2 linked regions of the Acidithiobacillus ferrooxidans ATCC 23270 genome follow. The protein of the gene in region 1 interacts with the protein of each later gene in a pairwise test. Links are inferred from orthologs where the notes say so. Each region holds a gene or a part of one and is shown on either strand. Other genes may lie near its edges. The genes, in order: glnD and glnK.

Region 1 (8,653 bases):
CGTTCTTGGCCAGCAACACCTCGTTCATCAGATGAGTCCCCTGATAACTGACAACCGCGCCGATGGTGGCCAGCAGCGCGGTGAAGATGGCCACCCACTGACTGAGGGAATGCTTGTGGGCGGGGGGTTCGGCAGCCACATGAGCGGCTTCTTCGTGCGGGGCATGGGTGTGCAGAGATTCGCTCATGGATTTTGTCCTTTTCACTGGAATGGTTGGCGTAGGGAACCGGAAGGCCCTGCGGCGCCGCAATTATCCTCTATCGCCGCAATTCTGCCTAGCAGTCACACGGCAGGCCCATATCTTCAGGAAACCTGCTCAGATATAATCCGCGCAATTCTGTTATGTTCTTCGGGGATATCGGCACGAGCCCCCTTTATACCCTCAGCTCCGTCTTTTTCCTCCCTGGGCGACCTTGCCCATGGTGGTGATCTCGGGCATATTGACCTGACCGGTCGGCCAGCTTATAAAACGCCCACTCAGGAGGGGAACGATGTCCGTCATACCAGAACTTCACGGAGCCTCCAGCGAGGCGGATGTGTTGCAGCAATTGCCCGAGGACGTGCGGGAGCGCATCAAGGATCGCTGGCGGATTTATCAACTCCGCCATCATCCCTCCTGGTGGCGGAGGCTGACGCTGTTTTTGAGCCTGATCGGGCCGGGTATCCTGGTGATGATCGCCGACAACGATGCCGGAGGCGTGATTACCTATGCCCAGACCGGAGCGATGTATGGTATCGGTTTCTTCGTTCCCTTCCTGCTGCTCATGATCCCGGTGGCCTATGTGGTGCAGGAGATGACCGTGCGTCTTGGCGCGGTGACTCACCGGGGACATGCCGAGATGATCTGGGGGCGTTATGGCGCTTTCTGGGGGGTGTTTTCGCTGCTGGATCTGACGGTGGCGAATATCCTGACCCTGGTGACGGAGTTTATCGGTATCCGGGTCGGTATGAGCGTGTTTTCTGTGCCGCCGGTTCTTTCGGTCGCTGTGGCCTGGACCTTTCTCGCCGGGACCATGATCTTTCTGCATTATAACACCTGGGAGCGGCTGGCATTGTGGATTGCCGCGGGCAATATCGTATTTGTGCCCCTGGCTATCGCGGCGCACCCGGACTGGGGCCAGGTTATTGCTGCGGTGGGCAACTGGCACATTCCGGTGGGGACTGCGGTAGGCGCCTTTACCTATGTCGTACTCGCCAATCTCGGAACGACGATCGCGCCGTGGATGCTCTTTTTTCAGCAGTCCTCGGTGGTCGACAAGGGCCTTACGGTCAATGACATCCCCAGTGGCCAGGCCGATACCGCCTTCGGAAGCCTTTCCATGGGTATCATCGCCATTGCCATCGTCATTTTGACGGGTACTCTGGCGTATGGGCACCTCAATACCGCCCAGTTTGACATCCAGGCGATCCTCCATCTGTTACGAGAGAGCAGCCTCGGTAGTGTCGGGACCGCATTGTTCGCTCTGGGCCTCGTCGAGTCGGGGCTGATTGCGGCCATTGCCATTACGGCAAGTACTTCCTGGGCGGTGGGCGAGGCACTCAAGCTGCCCCGAAGTCTGAACCTTCGGCCGCAACGGGCCTTGCCCTTTTATCTGTCCGGTATCCTGAGCGCCGGGATGGCTGCTCTGGTGGTGCTGATTCCTCAAATCCCACTGGGTTTTCTGAACCTGACCGTACAGGTAATCGCTTCCATATTCATGCCTGCGGCGATGTTGTTTTTGCTCATGCTGCTGAATGATCGCGAGATCATGGGGAGCTATGTGAACCGGCGCTGGCAAAATTATTCAGCATTCGCCATCGTTGGTTTCCTTATTCTGGCCAATGCCGTTTATGGCTATACCGTCGTCTTCCCGTCCGCCTGAGGAGCTTTGTATGCATTCTAAAGAAGACTTTCATTCCGCGGCGACACCGGAATTTCTGGCGTTTCTGGAAGATGAAGTCCATCAGGAGCCCAAACCGCTGACCCGTGCGCCGATCCGGGGATGGATACAGGTAGCCTTCTGGGGGCTGCGTATTTACATCGCGGTCATGCTGATCATGGTGGCCATCGGTTTTGCGCGTGGCATACATTGACATCCTCATCAACGCCCGTTTCCGCATCTACTTTTCGTCTGGACTGGCCGGCAAAAGTCATTTTCTTCGCCATCCTGTCGTCCATTTTTTTGGCGGCGATGGACCAGACCGTGGTCTCCACCGCCCTGCCGACCATCGCCCGCGATCTCCATGGCCTGGCCAAACTACCCTGGATCGTGACCGCTTATCTGCTGACCTCCACCGTCTGTTTGCCGGTATACGGTAAACTGGGGGATCTTCTGGGGCGCAAGTATCTCCTGCAATCGGCAGTGTTGCTGTTTTTGGCAGGATCGGTTTTGTCCGGCCAGGCGCAAACCATTGACGAGCTGATGGTGTTCCGGGCCTTGCAGGGGATTGGCGGTGGCGGTTTGCTGGTGACCGCCATCGCCTCCATCTCGGACTTCATTCCCATCACCCAGCGCAGCCGTTATCAGGGGCTGGTGGGCGCCGCTTTTGGTCTCGCGACCTTGGTCGGGCCCTTTCTCGGTGGCTTTATCGTGGAGACCATGGGCTGGCGTTGGATATTCTATATCAATGTGCCCATCGGTATATTTTCCTTTTTCGTCATCGGCTTCGCCTTTCCCAGACCGAAAACGGCCGAAAAGGTGCGGATGGATGTACCGGGAACGGTCCTGCTGACCACCAGCCTGAGCGCCCTGGTGTTATTTGCCAGCGTGTCCGGGACGGTGTTGCCCTGGGATTCCGCCGGACCATGGCTTCTTCTCGCCGCGGGGCTGAGCGCGTTCGGCGGATTTATACGGATCGAGCGGCATCATCCGGAACCTCTGTTGCCGCTCGCTTTTTTTCGTTTCAGAACTTTTTCGCTGAGTGTAATCATCTCTTTTTTTGTCGGGGTGGCGATGCTCGGTTCCGTCAGCTTTCTGCCCATTTATTTGCAGGATGTGCGTGGTTTCTCGCCGACTGCCTCCGGTCTGGAACTGCTATTTTTGCTCCTGGGCATGTTGGCAATGTCGGTGCTGACCGGGCGCCGGATCAGCCGGACTCAGCGTTATCGGGAGTTTCCCATCGCCGGCGCCCTGCTCATCACCCTAGCGCTTGGGCTGCTTTCCATGCTCGGGCAGCATACGCCCATGTGGCGCATCGACGCGGTACTGGTGCTGCTGGGACTGGGGCTGGGCACGACCATGCAGGTCTTGGTGCTCTCTGCCCAGCTTGCGGTGCCGCACCGCCACCTGGGGGTGGCGACGTCAACCGTCACCCTGTTCCGTTCCATGGGCGGCACTCTGGGGGTTGCGGCTTTCGGCGCGGTGTTTTCTGCCTTTTTGGCGGGGGGATCTCACGGTTATGCCCAGGAGGGGGCGCCTGCCCTGATCGTCCAGACGCTGCATGCGGACTTTTTGATCGCAGCGCTGTTCAGCTTTGCCGCATCGGTCTGTGCGTGGTTTTTGGAGGATATGCACGTGCTCGTCAAGCGCCGGGATGCCCTCGATCGAGGGTGATCATCGAGTAAGCTGAGGATGGGTGGCGAGTAATTCTTCCGCTTCCTGACAGAGCGCGCGTCGCTCGAGAATGGTGGCGGGCAGACGGCCGCCCGCCTGCCGCCACAGAACGGCCGCACGGATGCCGCTGAGGAGGAGGGTGCGGATGCGTGCGGCATCGTCCGGGTCGCTCAGGAAACGGCTCTCTCCGCTGACGATGATGCGCGGGCGGAGAATGCCGATGGCCTCGGTGTACGTCTGGGCGAGCCCGGCAACGATGCTGCGCTGCATCGGATCAGCAAAGTGGGCGATCTGGCGTTGGGCCTGCTCGACGCCTTCCTGGACGCGCCGGGTGGCCGAGGCGTTTTTGAGGAGGCGCTTGCCGAGGGTGGTCAGCGCCATGCTGTAGCGCAGCAGTTCGGCCTCCCGGGCGTTGCCGGGGCCGCGTTGCAGCAGCGGGCAGAGCAGCGCCAGAGAGTGACGCAGGCTGTCGATATCGCCCAGGGCACGCAGGCTGTCCTTGCTGTCCAGCGCCAGAACGCTCCTGATGCAGGTCTGCAGCAGGTCTCCGGGTTGTGCGCCATTACGCGCGATGTCTTGCACCAGCAGGGCGCTGCGCAGGACACCGGCGAGGCCCAGGGCGCGGTCGCGCCGCCGCCGGGCGTCAGGGAGAAGGAATGACCACATGGGTTTGCGCCTGTCGTAGGAGAAGGGGGCAATTCATCGTTTAAGCGGGTTCACCATTCAAAATGTCGCTCAAGGCATGAATCAGCGCGCCGACCTGGGTTTCGGTCAGTTTGCGCCCCCGTTCGTTGAGAATGAAAAAGGTGTCTTCCACTCGTTCACCGAAGGTGGAGACTTTGGCGCCGTGGATGTTGAGCTGCAATGCGCGGAGCGTCTCGCCGACCTGATAGAGCAGGCCGAGGTGATCTGCAGCGCGGACTTCCAGCAGGGTGTAGCGGGGCAGGACGCCATTGTCCACGCGGATCTCGGCGGGAACGTGTGCAAAGAACCGGTGGCGCGGATCGCAATGGCGCAACCCAAAACGTGGTTTGCGCACGGCTTCCCCTTCAAGAACCGCGCGGAGTTCGGCAGCCAGATCGGCATGGGCCTGGGCGCTGTGGGCGAAGGCGTGGCTGTTGTCGATGACCAGGAAGGTGTCGATGGCGCGACCATCCTCGCTGGTATCGATCCGGGCGTCGATGATGTTCAGGGATTGCCGATCGAGGGCACCGGTAATCTGCTGGAAAAGTCCCGGTCGGTCCGGGCCGTAAATCAGGACTTCACTGCCCTCGGGCGCGTGGGGCCGCACCGCGACCAATGCTTTCCGGCTTTTGTGGGCAAGTATCTCCCGGCAATGCCAGAGTAGTTCGTCTGCTGTGTAACGCAGAAAATACGGGCCCGAAAGCTGCTGCCAGAGGGTGTGTACACGTGAGTGGTCGGTACTGGCGATTTTCTGCAGAACAGCCTGCTGTTTATCGGAGATGATCTGCGGAAGATCCCGGGTCTGGCGGTCTTCCCGCTGAAGTTCCGTGGCCGTCGCCCGATATAGTGTACTGAGCAGCAGTCCCTTCCAGTCATTCCAGAGTTCCGGGTTGGTGGCACGCATGTCGGCCACGGTGAGGAGCAGCAGATAGGCAAGATGGCGTTCATCCCCGACCAGATGGGCAAAGTCGCGGATGACCTGAGGGTCTTCGAGGTCGCGGCGCTGGGAAACGGCGGACATTCGCAGATGTTGTTCCACCAGCCAGACGACCAGGTCTGTATCGCAGGGCGACAATCGTAGACGCCGGGCAAAACGCCGGGCTTCCTGAGCACCGATTTTGGAGTGATCGCCGCCGCGGCCTTTGCCGATATCGTGGAAGAGACCGGCCAGCACCAGTAACTCCGGTTTTTCCACCTGCCGCCGGGCGGCCTCGGCGACGGGCAGGAGTGGTGCCTCGCCAGTCCAGATCTGTCCGAGGTTGCGGAGCAGAAAAAGAGTATGCTGGTCGACGGTATACGCATGGAAGAGATCGTGCTGAATACGTCCGGTGATACGTCCAAAGGCGGGGAGTATGCGTGCCAGCAGGCCACATTGCTGCATCATGGCGAGGCTGCGATAGGCGCCGTCGGGCTGGGCGAGAATGGCGAGAAGCTGCTCCTGCGCGACGGGATCATGGTCCAGATCCCGCGGGTGAACGGCGTTCCGCAAGGCGTACAGATGGCGTTGCGTCTGTGCGTCGAGGGTGCGCCGCCGCGGGTCTTCCACCAGGCTACGGAACAGGCCCAGAATGTGCCGGAGCAGTTGTATATCATCGCGATGCAGCGTGGGCCGGGACAGGGTGGCCCGCTGGTCGGTAACCTCCAGCGCTGGGGTGCGTGCGGCCAGATGCTGCGCGATGTTCTCCTGGGCAATGGCGGCGATACGCAGAATATCGGCGAAGGCGCGATAGAGTTTCTGCATCAATTGTTCGACGGCGGTACGTCCCGGTCGGTCGGTGTAGCCCAGTTGCCGTGCCAGAGGTACCTGCAGATCGAGGCGCAGACGGTCTTCGTGGCGTCCGGTGGCGAGGTGCAGGGCGATCCGCAGGCGGGAGAGCAGGGCCTGGGCGCGCAGGAGCTGACGATATTCCTCGCCGGTAATGATGTCCTCATCGCGCAGGCGACGCAGACTGCCCTCCCCGAAAACACTGGCCGCGAGCCATTGCAGGTGATGGATATTGCGTAGCGCACCGGGACCTTCCTTGAGGTTGGGTTCGAGGTGAAAAGCAGTGTCGCTGCAGCGGGCGTGACGGTTTTCCTGCTCCGCCAGTTTGGCGGCGAAAAAAAGCGGGGAAGGCCAGGGGGGATTTTCCCGTAACGCGTCGCTCAGTTGTTGCAATAATGGGTGCGATCCGGCCAGATAACGGGATTCCAGCAGGGTGGTGGCGATACCCAGATCCTGACGCGCCTCCTGCAGGCATTCGTCCACGCTGCGGACACTGTGCCCCACCTGCATCTGCAGGTCCCAGAGGCTGGTCAGGAAGCCTTCGATGAAGCCCTTTTGTACCGTCGTGAGCGTCGGCGGGGTCAGAATCAGGAGGTCGATGTCGGAGTGGGGGAAGAGGGTGCCGCGCCCGTAACCGCCTACGGCCGCCAGGGTGAGTTCTTGCGCCGTCGCCGCATCTGCACCCGATGTGCTCTGCCAGAGCCTGCGCAGGGTACTGTCCACCGCGCGGCTGCGCTGGTGGAGCAGAGCGCTGGCACTCTGCTGTGGCGAAGTGGCGGCTGGCGAAGACCCCCGAACTTCGCCCAACGCAGCAGGCGTCCGGGACTGCGCGGGGTGGATCGTCATGCTCAGACGGGGTCGCCGGGCAGTTGGGTCAGTATTTCGTAACCATCATCGGTGACCAGAATGGTATGCTCCCACTGGGCGGAAGCACTGTGATCCTTGGTAACGATGGTCCAGCCGTCGGGCAGGGCCTTGATGTAGCGTTTGCCGGCATTGACCATGGGTTCGATGGTAAAGGTCATGCCCGGCACCAGTTCAATGCCTTCACCGGGATTGCCATAATGCAGCACCTGCGGCTCATCGTGGAATTTGCGGCCGATGCCGTGCCCGCAGAACTCCCGGACGATGGAACAGTGCTGCGCCTCGGCGTAGGACTGTATGGCATGGCCGATATCGCCCAGGGTTGCGCCGGGCCGCACCTGCTGAATGCCACGCACCATGGCTTCATGAGCCACTTCCATCACCCGACGCGAACGCAACGGCACCTCTCCGACGGTGAACATTTTGCTGCTGTCTCCGTGATAGCCATCCTTGATAACCGTGACGTCGATGTTGAGCATGTCGCCATCCCTGATGACGCGCTCGCCGGGAATGCCGTGACAGATCACATGGTTGAGAGAGATGCAGACGGATTTGGGAAAGGGCGGATATTCCGGGCTGGGCTGATAGTGGAGCGGTGCGGGAATGCCCTGCAGATCGTTGACGATATAGTCGTGGCAGATGCGGTCCAGTTCATCGGTGGTAACGCCGGCTTTGACGTGGGGACCGATCATCTTCAGCACCATGGCCGTGAGCCGGCCCGCCACCCGCATTTTTTCCACTTCTTCTGCGGTCTTGATGCTGCCCTGGGGGGACGTTTTGCTGCGTTGTAACATGCTGTTCTCCTGATGCGGCTAAAAGAGAAGCGGTTCCGCCACACTGAGGCTTATTTTATCAGGACTGAGGCGGGTCCGGTAGGCCAGAATTTCCACACCGTCGGTGCGTGCCCGGCGCAGTGCCTTCCCATAGGCCGGATCAATGGCGTCTGCGGGCGCAAAACCCCGACCGTCTTCCCGGCCGATCAGGAAAAGCATCACCGCGCGCCCGCCGCCGCGGACCACCTCCGTCAATGCCCCCAGATGACGCAGGGCGCGGCTGCTGACGGCATCGGGGAAGCGGATCACACCGTCTTCCTCCAGCAGGGTGCAGGATTTTACCTCTACGTAGCAGGGCGGCCGGCCTTCGGAACTGAGCAGGACATCCACCCGCTCATGACTGCCGTAAGGCACTTCGCGGCGCAGTTGTGCATAATTTTGTAAGGCGGGTATATCGCCCGCAGCGATGGCCTCGGCGACTACGGCATTGGGGTGCTGCGTGTTGATGCAGACCCAGCTGGCGCCGCTCCAGTAGAGTTCCCAGGTCCAGGGAAGTTTGCGTTTAGGGTTGCCGCTCTGGGAGATCAGAATGGGCTGACCGGGTTCGGCGCAACTGCGCATGCTCCCGGAATTAGGGCAGTGCACGGTGATGATCTCGCCGCTGGCCAATGCGCAGTCGGCAAGAAAGCGCTTGTAGCGACGGATCAGGGTGGCAGGGGTGAGGGGCGGCAGGTTCATGACGCTCAGCCTAACGCTGTTCGGCGGCGGCGGCCAGTGGGGTAATGCGATAAAGAAGTTGCCCCTCGGCCATCCGGCTGAGCGCCCAGTCGCGCCACTCTGCGGCAGGGGCGCCACGCAGTCCGGCGGGCGTCATCCAGCCGAGCAGTCGCAAGGTCTCCTCCCAGGCTTGGCTGGGTTCGCCCGCCCAGGCGGGGCTGCCGAGGCTTTTGGACAGCTTGCGACCGTCGGCGTTACAGAGGAGGGGCAGGTGCCCGTATTGCGGGTAGGGCAGGCCCAGGGCGCTTTGCAGATAA
Region 2 (8,299 bases), 1.8 Mb from region 1 along the record:
GAAGGGGCCGCGATCATTCACCAGGACGACGATGCTGCGCCCGTTCTTCAGGTTGGTGACGCGCACGCATGAAGGTAGTGGCAATGTCCGGCTCGCGGCAGTCATTTGCCGGGCGTGGAAGGCGGTACCCATGGCGGTCACGTCGCTGGACGACTGCCGGTCGTACCAGGAGGCGATGCCATTTTCAGAGAAATCCGCGTCACCGCGCAGCGGATGGTACCAGCGACCGTTGATTTCGTAAGGCTGGTTGTAGGCGGCATTCAGGTCAGGCGTGGTGGCAAAGCAGTCCTGTCCGGTGGAATATCCCGAGCCCGCCATGGCCGAACCGTAGCTATTGCGCGGCTGGCCCGCAACATGATCAGGCATGCTCGCACAACCCGCTAATGCCGCGGCACCAAGGCCAAAAGCCCCCAGCCTCAAAAGCCGCAGATGAAACCGTACGCGCATGTCTCCCCCTGGTCGGAACCGTTCTGGACGTTTGCCGATGCGCGGTCTCCGTCTGGAAATACCCCTGCATTTTAGGCCATAGTATTTGAAAAGTTCAAGCAAGGCTAGGGGTTGGATGTTTATCCTCAAGCTGTAGGCTAGAAATGCCAGCCAACGAGTCTGTACTGCCGGGACTTCTACCGCTATGGGCCATATCGGTTTTATCGTGGAGATTGCCGGCGCGACTCCGGCACGCCGGAGCGCACCGTCCCTCCAGTCTCCCCTGCATGGGTTGCAGCGGGGTGCCGGAGGGACGGACTACCCTCTCTGGGTTCCGCTTATTGCGGGGAGCAGGTATATCCTGGCGGGCAGGCGGGTGGCTGCTGGTATTGCGGGGCCGTTGGCGTACACACATAGCCGGAGGGGCAAGGTACGTTACCTTGTGGCGCGGCATAATAGCCGGGTTGTGGCGCCGGCTGCTGCTGGCTGTGTGAGAGGCCGTAACCGGCGAGTCCGCCCAGCCCGGCACCGATGGCGGCACCAGCCAGCGGCGAGCCGGTTTGATTCCCGATGACCGCGCCCGCGACGGCGCCGAGCAGGGAACCGCCCGCCGTGTTGGCCGTAGTGCCGTTGGTGGCGTAGGGATTATTCGCGCAGCCCGCAAGCGTCAGGGGCAGTGCAGCAATCATTAACCAGCGTGCAGTGTTCATGGTCATCATCTCCTCATATCGTTTTGAGCCAGTTACGTCTCATTATGAAGCAAAATCCCACAGGTATGCCAGTGTGGTGAATGGGGTACACCCCCACGGCCCAGCCGGTCGCGATGCCTGCTCCGGGGGCGGGGCGCCGTCATGGTGAGTCCCTTCCCGAAGGAATCCCCTGCGCGGTCTTTTGCCGTATAATGGGAAAGCCAGGTTCACCCCGGACCAGCCTCATAATTTCGCTATGGAGAATGCTATGACCTTATCCTTACGCCTTGCAGTAGCTTCTTTGGTGCTGGCTCTTGGGTTGAGTGGCTGCACCGCCAGCTGGGCTCCGCAAGTCAACCCCGTACCGTACTATACTTTTTACCCGGCATCTCTCAGCGTCGTCACGGCAGCGGCGGAGAAGGCACTGCCCCAGGCGGGGATGCGGTTTACCGGATCCAAACAGATCAGTCCCGATACCGTAGAAGTGCATGGCTACGATCCAGAGGGTAATGCCATCCTGATCACCCTGCAAACCAAGGGTGCTGCGGTGACAAAATTCTCGGCACGTATCGGTCTGTATGGGCACCTCCGTGAGGTGGAAGAGATCGAGCACTGGATGGGCCAGTATGTAGGGCAGGCCATTGCGCGGCCCTGAACGGTCAGCGCAACTGCTCCAACCACGGGCGGTAGATGGCCGCAGCGCTGGCCAGCAATGCTTCACATCGGCGCTCCAGATGGTCGTGAATGGTCTGGCGGCTCTGTACGCCCGCACCGGCTTGTTGCAAGTCATCCGCCATGCTTTCGGTCCAGGCTTGCACCGTGGTGGGGGTGACTTCCGGGTGGCCTTGAAGCGCCAGGCAGTGCTTGCCGATGGCAAAGGCCTGCTGGGCGCAGAGGTCGCTGGAAAGCAGGGGCACTGCACCGGATGGCAGGGAAAAGGTTTCGCCGTGCCAGTGAAAGAGCGTAAACGTGTCGGGAAGCTCCGTGAACCAGGTGCTGCCCATTGCTTCGGGGGTCTTGGTGACGGGCCACCAGCCGATCTCCGGGCCATCCGGATTAGGGGTCACCTCGCCGCCCATCGCTTGGGCAATCAGTTGCCCGCCGAGGCAGTGTCCCAGGACGGGGAGTTCTTCGACCACTGCCCGACGAATGATTCGTTGCTCGGTGAGCAGCCACGGGTACCGGTCCGTATCGTGGACGCTCATGGGTCCACCCATGATGATCAAGGCGCCATAGTCGGCCAGGTCATCGGGAGCCGGCACGCCCAGATCGAGGCGGTGTACGTCCGTTTGATGCCCCTCTGCCGCAAGAATATTGTGCAGGCTTCCCAGCCCTTCTTCCGGATGATGCTGTAAAACAAGAATCTTGGTCATGATGCAGGCCCTTCAGTGATGCCGGTATGCCATGATGACATACAACACGGCGGTTGCCCGCCGTGTTGTATGACCGTAGGGGTGTTGGGTGGTTGCGTTCAGTCACCAGTCACCGGCCGGCGTTCGCCGTCACCGAAGAAGGCGTAGGCTTCCTCGCCATGCACCGCATCGTCGCCGATCAGCAGTTCTTCTTCCGACATGCGCAGAGGCACGACCAGGCTGATGAGCTTGAGCAGAATGTACGTCACTACGATGTTCAGCACGATGATGAATGCCGCACCGACGAGTTGTAGCCAGACCTGATGCCAGTTGCCCTCGATGGCGCCGCCCGGAGTGCTCAGGCTGAAGGCTGCACAACCCGCCTTGGTTGCCAGTAAACCGGTCATCACACCACCGAGGAGACCCGCCACGGCATGGGTATGGAAGACCCCCAGGGTATCATCCACCTTGCGGAACAGTGCGGTTTTGCCAAGCAGGTTCATGCTGAGCCAGGGGATGACGCCGGAGCTGATGCCGATGGCAATCGCACCCCAGCCATCGACCACGCCCGCCGCCGGGGTGATAGCCACCAGCCCGGTGATCATGCCCTGCACGGCACCAATGACAGATGGCTTCTTGAAGTAGAAGATGTCCATGATGGTCCAGACAATGACACTGACCGCCGTGGCGATATTGGTGTTCAGTACCGCCGCACCCGCATCGCGGCTGGCGGCGTAGGGATCACCACCGTTGAAACCGTTCCAGCCGAGCCAGAGGATACCGGCACCGACCAACATCAGCAGTACGTTGTTGGGCTGGAAGTTTTCGCGGTCACGCGCGAGGCGTGGTCCAATCACCGCGGCCGCCACAAAGCCCGCGACACCTGCGGAGAGATGAATGACATAACCACCGGAGTAATCAATGACGCCGAGGCTGGAGAGGAAACCGCCACCCCACAAACTGAAGGCACCAACGGTATAGGAGAAGGTGAGCCATAAGGGAACGAAAATCATCCATGCCCTGAAGCTCATCCGTCCCAATACGGCGCCGGCCATAATCACCAGAGTAATGGCGGCAAAGACAAACTGGAAATATACCATGGTGGACATGGGAAAGGCGGCGCTGGTGTTGGAGGCCGGAATCAGGGCCTGTTTGAGCTCATCCTGCATACTGATGATGGGATGCGGCGTACCGACGAAAGGGAACCATTGATTGCCGAAGCCCATGTTATAAGCCCAGAGGACCCATGCGATCAGTACTGCGGCAAAGGCGTAAAAGGCCATAAAAGCGGAGTTGACGGCCCACTTCTTCTTGACGATGCCCGCGTACAGGACGACGAGCCCGGGAACACTCTGCAAGCCAACGACAGTCGCTGCGGTAAGCTGCCACGCATTGTCGCCGGTATTAAGCCAAGCTACTGACATGAAGAAATTCCTCCCTATAAGGATTCGGAGCGGTTGTAAAACGGTTATAGGTGATTACAGTGCATCATTACCGGATTCTCCGGTGCGAATACGGATGGTCTCCAGCACTTCGGAGACGAAGATTTTACCGTCACCAATCTTGCCGGTGCGGGCACCTTTTTCGATGGCTTCAACGGCCTGGTCGACGGCGTCATCGCTGATTACCGCCTCGATTTTGACCTTGGGGAGAAAATCCACCACGTATTCCGCGCCGCGGTAGAGTTCGGTATGACCTTTCTGGCGACCGAAGCCTTTGACTTCGGTGACCGTGAGGCCCTGGATCCCGACTGCCGACAATGCCTCACGGACATCATCGAGCTTGAAGGGCTTAACTATGGCAGTAATCAATTTCATGACGACACCTCTTGCGCAGGGTTGGAACATCGCGGGGGCAACGACCCCGGGGGTTAGAACATGAAGCCGGTTTCGACCATGCCCCGGAGTTGGTTCTGGGCGAGGCTGTTGCTACCCGAGAAACCAGTGCCGCTCTGCATGGACGCGGTAACATAAGAAAGCTCAGCCCGAGCGAAAAAGCCGCCGTCCTGGTAAGTCGGTGTCACGGTCAGCGACCAGGCATGGGAACCGGGGCCGAAGCCGGTGAGGTTGGCGGCGCCATCGTTGGGGTTGCCGGAGTTGCTGATGTATTCCACCCGCCCGGCGATGGATATTTTGTCCGTCAGGCTGTAATCGGCAAGAATGGCGGCCCCGAGGGTGCTGGTCTTTCTGGTGCCGGCACCCAGCGCCTGAATGGCGCTGGCCGGTACGCTGGTATACTGCACGTAGGGCGTAACGACGAGGTTTGCGCCCGTGTAGGTGTAACCCACGTCGAAGATGCTTTCGTTATTCTGCAGCGGTGTAGTGGCGATGGAGGAGTAGGCATAATCGGTCTGTCCCAGATTCCCGCCACCTTGGAAGAACACGCTGTTCTGTTTGTTGATCGCCCAGGTCAACATGCCGGTCATCCAGTTGAAGCGATTCGAGTAGAAGCCGTCATTCCAGGATACCGAGGCGGTGACCGGCCCCATGGTGTAATTGGCCTGGATGCCCTTGTTGACGGCATTCTCCTGGCCCCAGAGCAGGCCGCGCTCAATGTTCCAGTTCTGGTAGCTGAAGGTGTATTCCGCGCCGATCAGGGTCGGGAGTTTGCCGATCTGGACATTGAAGTTATCGGTGGGGGCAATTTCGAGATAACCGACGGGCAGGGCACCGAAGGTGTTCTGGGTGAAGGTGCCGGTGGAGACAAAATTGGACCCGAGGCTCATGACGTTATAGGCCCCTGCCTGCAGATAGAACTGCACCAGACCGGAGTTCTTCTGGATGATCACCTGACCGTTGCTGATGTCGGCGGACGCAGATTTGTTGCCGGGATTGCCTGATCCTGCGAACTTGTTGTCCTGCCAGACGGCGTAGCCGCTGGCCACGCCCTGCACGTTCAGCGTGCCCAAAGGGCCGGCCTGGAAGGTCAGGGGGCTGGGCAATGCCAGAGGTGATGCATGACCAGTCCCGATCGCCAGCGGCGATAGGGCGAGTACAGTCAGCGGAATGATTTTATGACCATAACTCCTTTTGGAACTCTTCATGTTTGCTGCTCCCATTTGTGTGAAATTACAGGGAGCTTCTAGCAAACTTGGTGCCAACTTATAACAGGCTATAACTTAACGTTTTTTGGAAAATGGCATGGAAGTGACCGCATTTGGTGCACCAGTTCAATGCGCCACGCACTATTATGGTGCAACCTTTGGGGTTGTCGGAGTCGGATCTTCAGGGTGCGCCGGATTCGCTCAGGGAAAGCTCTTCCATGTCCAGATGAACATCATACCCCCAGAGGGTGTGAATCAAATGGAGGGTCTTTTGGGCTTCATCCTGATCGAGGGGCTGAGAATCCATCTGCCGTAGACGCAGATGACGGTCCCCCCAGCGATCCACGGACACGATCTGAATGTCCGGCGGGCGGGCGCTTTCCGCGATTTGTCGGGCAAAAGCCTGGCGCAGATACTGGTAGCCCGAGTCATCATGGATGGCGCTGACCCGGTATGTCGTAGCGTCTGGGTCGTTGCTCAGGGCAAAGAGGTGCAGGTTGCGCATGACCTTGGGCGAGAGGTATTGCAGGACGAAGCTTTCGTCACGGAATTCGCGCATGGCGAAGTGAATCTGCTTGCGCCAGTCGGGGTCTCCGGCAAAGGAAAACCAGCGGCGGTCTTCGTCCGTGGGCGCGAGACAAATCCGCTTGATGTCCTGGAACACGGCAAAACCCAGGGCATAGGGGTTGATTCCGCTGTAGCGCGGATCATCGAAGTCCGGCTGGAAGGTGACGGCGGTGTGGCTGGCGTAAAACTCCAGCAGGGTGCCGTCGGTAATCAGCCCCCGGGCATGCAGGCTGTGCAGGATATGGTAATGCACGAAGCACGCGAAGCCCTCGTTCATGATCTTGGTCTGTCCCTGGGGATAGAGATACTGGGCGATCTTGCGCACGATACGCAGTATTTCCCGCTTCCAGCCCTCCAGGTGTGGGGCGTTTTTTTCGATGAAATAGAGCAGGTTTTCCTGGGGGGCTGGCGGGAATACGTTGGAATCAACGGGCTGGCTGGTGTCATGCGGAGGCAGGGTGCGCCATATTTCCAAGAGCTGCTGCTGCAGGTAGCGTTCACGTTCTTCGCGGCGTTGCTCTTCCTCGCGGGCCGAGAGCTGGCGCGGGCGGCGGGCGCGATCCACGCCATTGCGGCTGATGGCATGGGCTGCATCCAATATGTCGGTTACCGCCTCGATCCCATAGCGTTCCTCGCAGCGGGCGATGTAGCGCTGGGCGAACGCCAGATAATCCAGAATGCCCTCCGCATCCGTCCATTGCCGGAAAAAGACGTTGTTCTTGAAAAAGGCGTTATGCCCATAAGCCGCATGGGCGATCACCAGAGTCTGCATGGTCATGGTGTTTTCTTCCATGAGGTAGCTGATGCAGGGATTGCTGTTGATCACCAGTTCATACGCCAGACCCATTTCGCCGCGACGGTACTGCCCGGACTCGATGGCACGTTGCTTGCCGAAAGACCAGTGGGCGTAATAAACCGGAAGCCCGATGGAGGCATAGGCATCGAGCATCTGCTCGGCGCTGATGATCTCCAACTGGTTGGGATAGGTGTCGAGCTGAAGTTCATCTGCGGCGATGGCCGCAATTTCTTCGGTGACCGCATCGATCCGCGCGAAGGTCCAGTCGTTGTCGGTAAAGAGGAACCTAGACATGGCTTGGCGTCTCCTCAGTGGCAAAGAGTGTCCGGAACATCGGGTAGATATCCTCGCGCTCGCTGGCGCGGGCGGTGACCAGCTCCGGGAAGTCCTGGGCAATGGCATCGTAGAGTCGCAGAAGATCACTCTCGCTGTCCCGGTTGACCTCCAGATAGAAGAGGTTGCGCAGGCGCGGCAGCAGGTTCAGAAGGTGCTCTTCCACCACGGCGTTGTCGGCAAAATAATTGTCACCGTCGGACACCTGTGCCAGGTAGACATTCCATCGATCCGGGGGGAAGCGTTGTCGCATGATTTCTTCACTCAGGATGATGGCCGGAGAGACCAGCGTCCCACCTCCCTCGCGGGCGCCGAAAAAGGCCTGTTCGCTGCACTCCGAGGCGGTGCTGTGGTGCTTGATGAACACCATCTGCACGGCCTGATAGTGCCGGTGCAGGAACAGATACAGCAGCAGAAAGAAGCGCTTGGCCAGGTCCTTTTCCTTTTCACCCATACTGCCCGAAACGTCCATGACGCAGAACATCACCGCGTTGGTAATGGGGTGGGGTTGCTGGTCGATATGGGCGAAGCGCAGGTCGGCCTCGTCGATGAATGGAATCGCTTTGATTTTGCGCTCCAACGCGTCGATCTGATGATTCAGTTCACTGAGACGCTCCTGCTCTACGGAGACATCCTGCTTCTGTGCCAGACGGCCTTGAATCTCCTCCTGCAGGACGTTGCGAGCATCCAGCAGATCCTGCAATTCCCGGCGTTTTCCGGCACGCAAGGCCAGCCGGCGGGCACGGGCGGCACGCATGGTGCGGCCGACGTGCATGCGGGAGGGGCTGCCGTCCTTGATGAAACCCGCCCGCCGCCATTGATCGGCCTGGATATCCCCCTGCGCCATTTTACGCAGATTGGGTAACGCCAGTCCGTCGAAGAGCAGGTCCAGAAACTCGTCGGCGGAGAGGACGATGGCGACTTCGTCTTCTCCCAGACCGTCCGGAGCCCCCGCCCGACCCTTGCCGGAACCGCCTCCCTCGGGCTTGTTGATTTCGTCGCCACGCTGATATTCCTTGTTACCGGGTAGCACCCGCTCCCAGGAGGTATCGCTGAGGTCGCGGCGAAAGCTGGGTTCATGGAGATCGCGGGT

Evidence for each region.
Region 2: the proteins of glnD (region 1) and glnK interact in binary tests that used the Escherichia coli proteins (3 or more experiments, as listed by UniProt). The link is inferred for Acidithiobacillus ferrooxidans ATCC 23270 from one-to-one orthologs.

The regions. Positions count from the first base shown.
Region 1 is NC_011761.1:833,841-842,493, forward strand. What follows is about bases 4,035-7,153. They hold glnD ([protein-PII] uridylyltransferase), read right to left. Parts: upstream 6,829-7,153; coding sequence 4,240-6,828; downstream 4,035-4,239. Other genes in these bases: hflD (high frequency lysogenization protein HflD), read right to left, coding at 4,035-4,199; map (type I methionyl aminopeptidase), read right to left, coding at 6,831-7,153. In the rest of the region: AFE_RS04310 (DUF4337 domain-containing protein), read right to left, coding at 1-187; AFE_RS04315 (NRAMP family divalent metal transporter), read left to right, coding at 492-1,862; AFE_RS04320 (hypothetical protein), read left to right, coding at 1,873-2,073; AFE_RS04325 (MDR family MFS transporter), read left to right, coding at 2,070-3,533; more of hflD, read right to left, coding at 3,534-4,034; more of map, read right to left, coding at 7,154-7,640; DNA/RNA nuclease SfsA, read right to left, coding at 7,659-8,357; tRNA glutamyl-Q(34) synthetase GluQRS, read right to left, coding at 8,368-8,653.
Region 2 is NC_011761.1:2,591,199-2,599,497, reverse strand. The notes cover bases 2,616-5,380. They hold glnK (P-II family nitrogen regulator), read right to left. Parts: upstream 4,285-5,380; coding sequence 3,946-4,284; downstream 2,616-3,945. Other genes in these bases: AFE_RS13360 (porin), read right to left, coding at 4,338-5,380; AFE_RS13370 (ammonium transporter), read right to left, coding at 2,616-3,891. Also shown: AFE_RS13390 (septal ring lytic transglycosylase RlpA family protein), read right to left, coding at 1-447; AFE_RS13385 (glycine zipper domain-containing protein), read right to left, coding at 765-1,136; AFE_RS13380 (hypothetical protein), read left to right, coding at 1,384-1,770; AFE_RS13375 (type 1 glutamine amidotransferase), read right to left, coding at 1,775-2,488; more of AFE_RS13370, read right to left, coding at 2,587-2,615; more of AFE_RS13360, read right to left, coding at 5,381-5,510; AFE_RS13355 (SpoVR family protein), read right to left, coding at 5,692-7,167; AFE_RS13350 (YeaH/YhbH family protein), read right to left, coding at 7,160-8,299. UniProt on the Escherichia coli protein: Involved in the regulation of nitrogen metabolism. Regulates the activity of its targets by protein-protein interaction in response to the nitrogen status of the cell.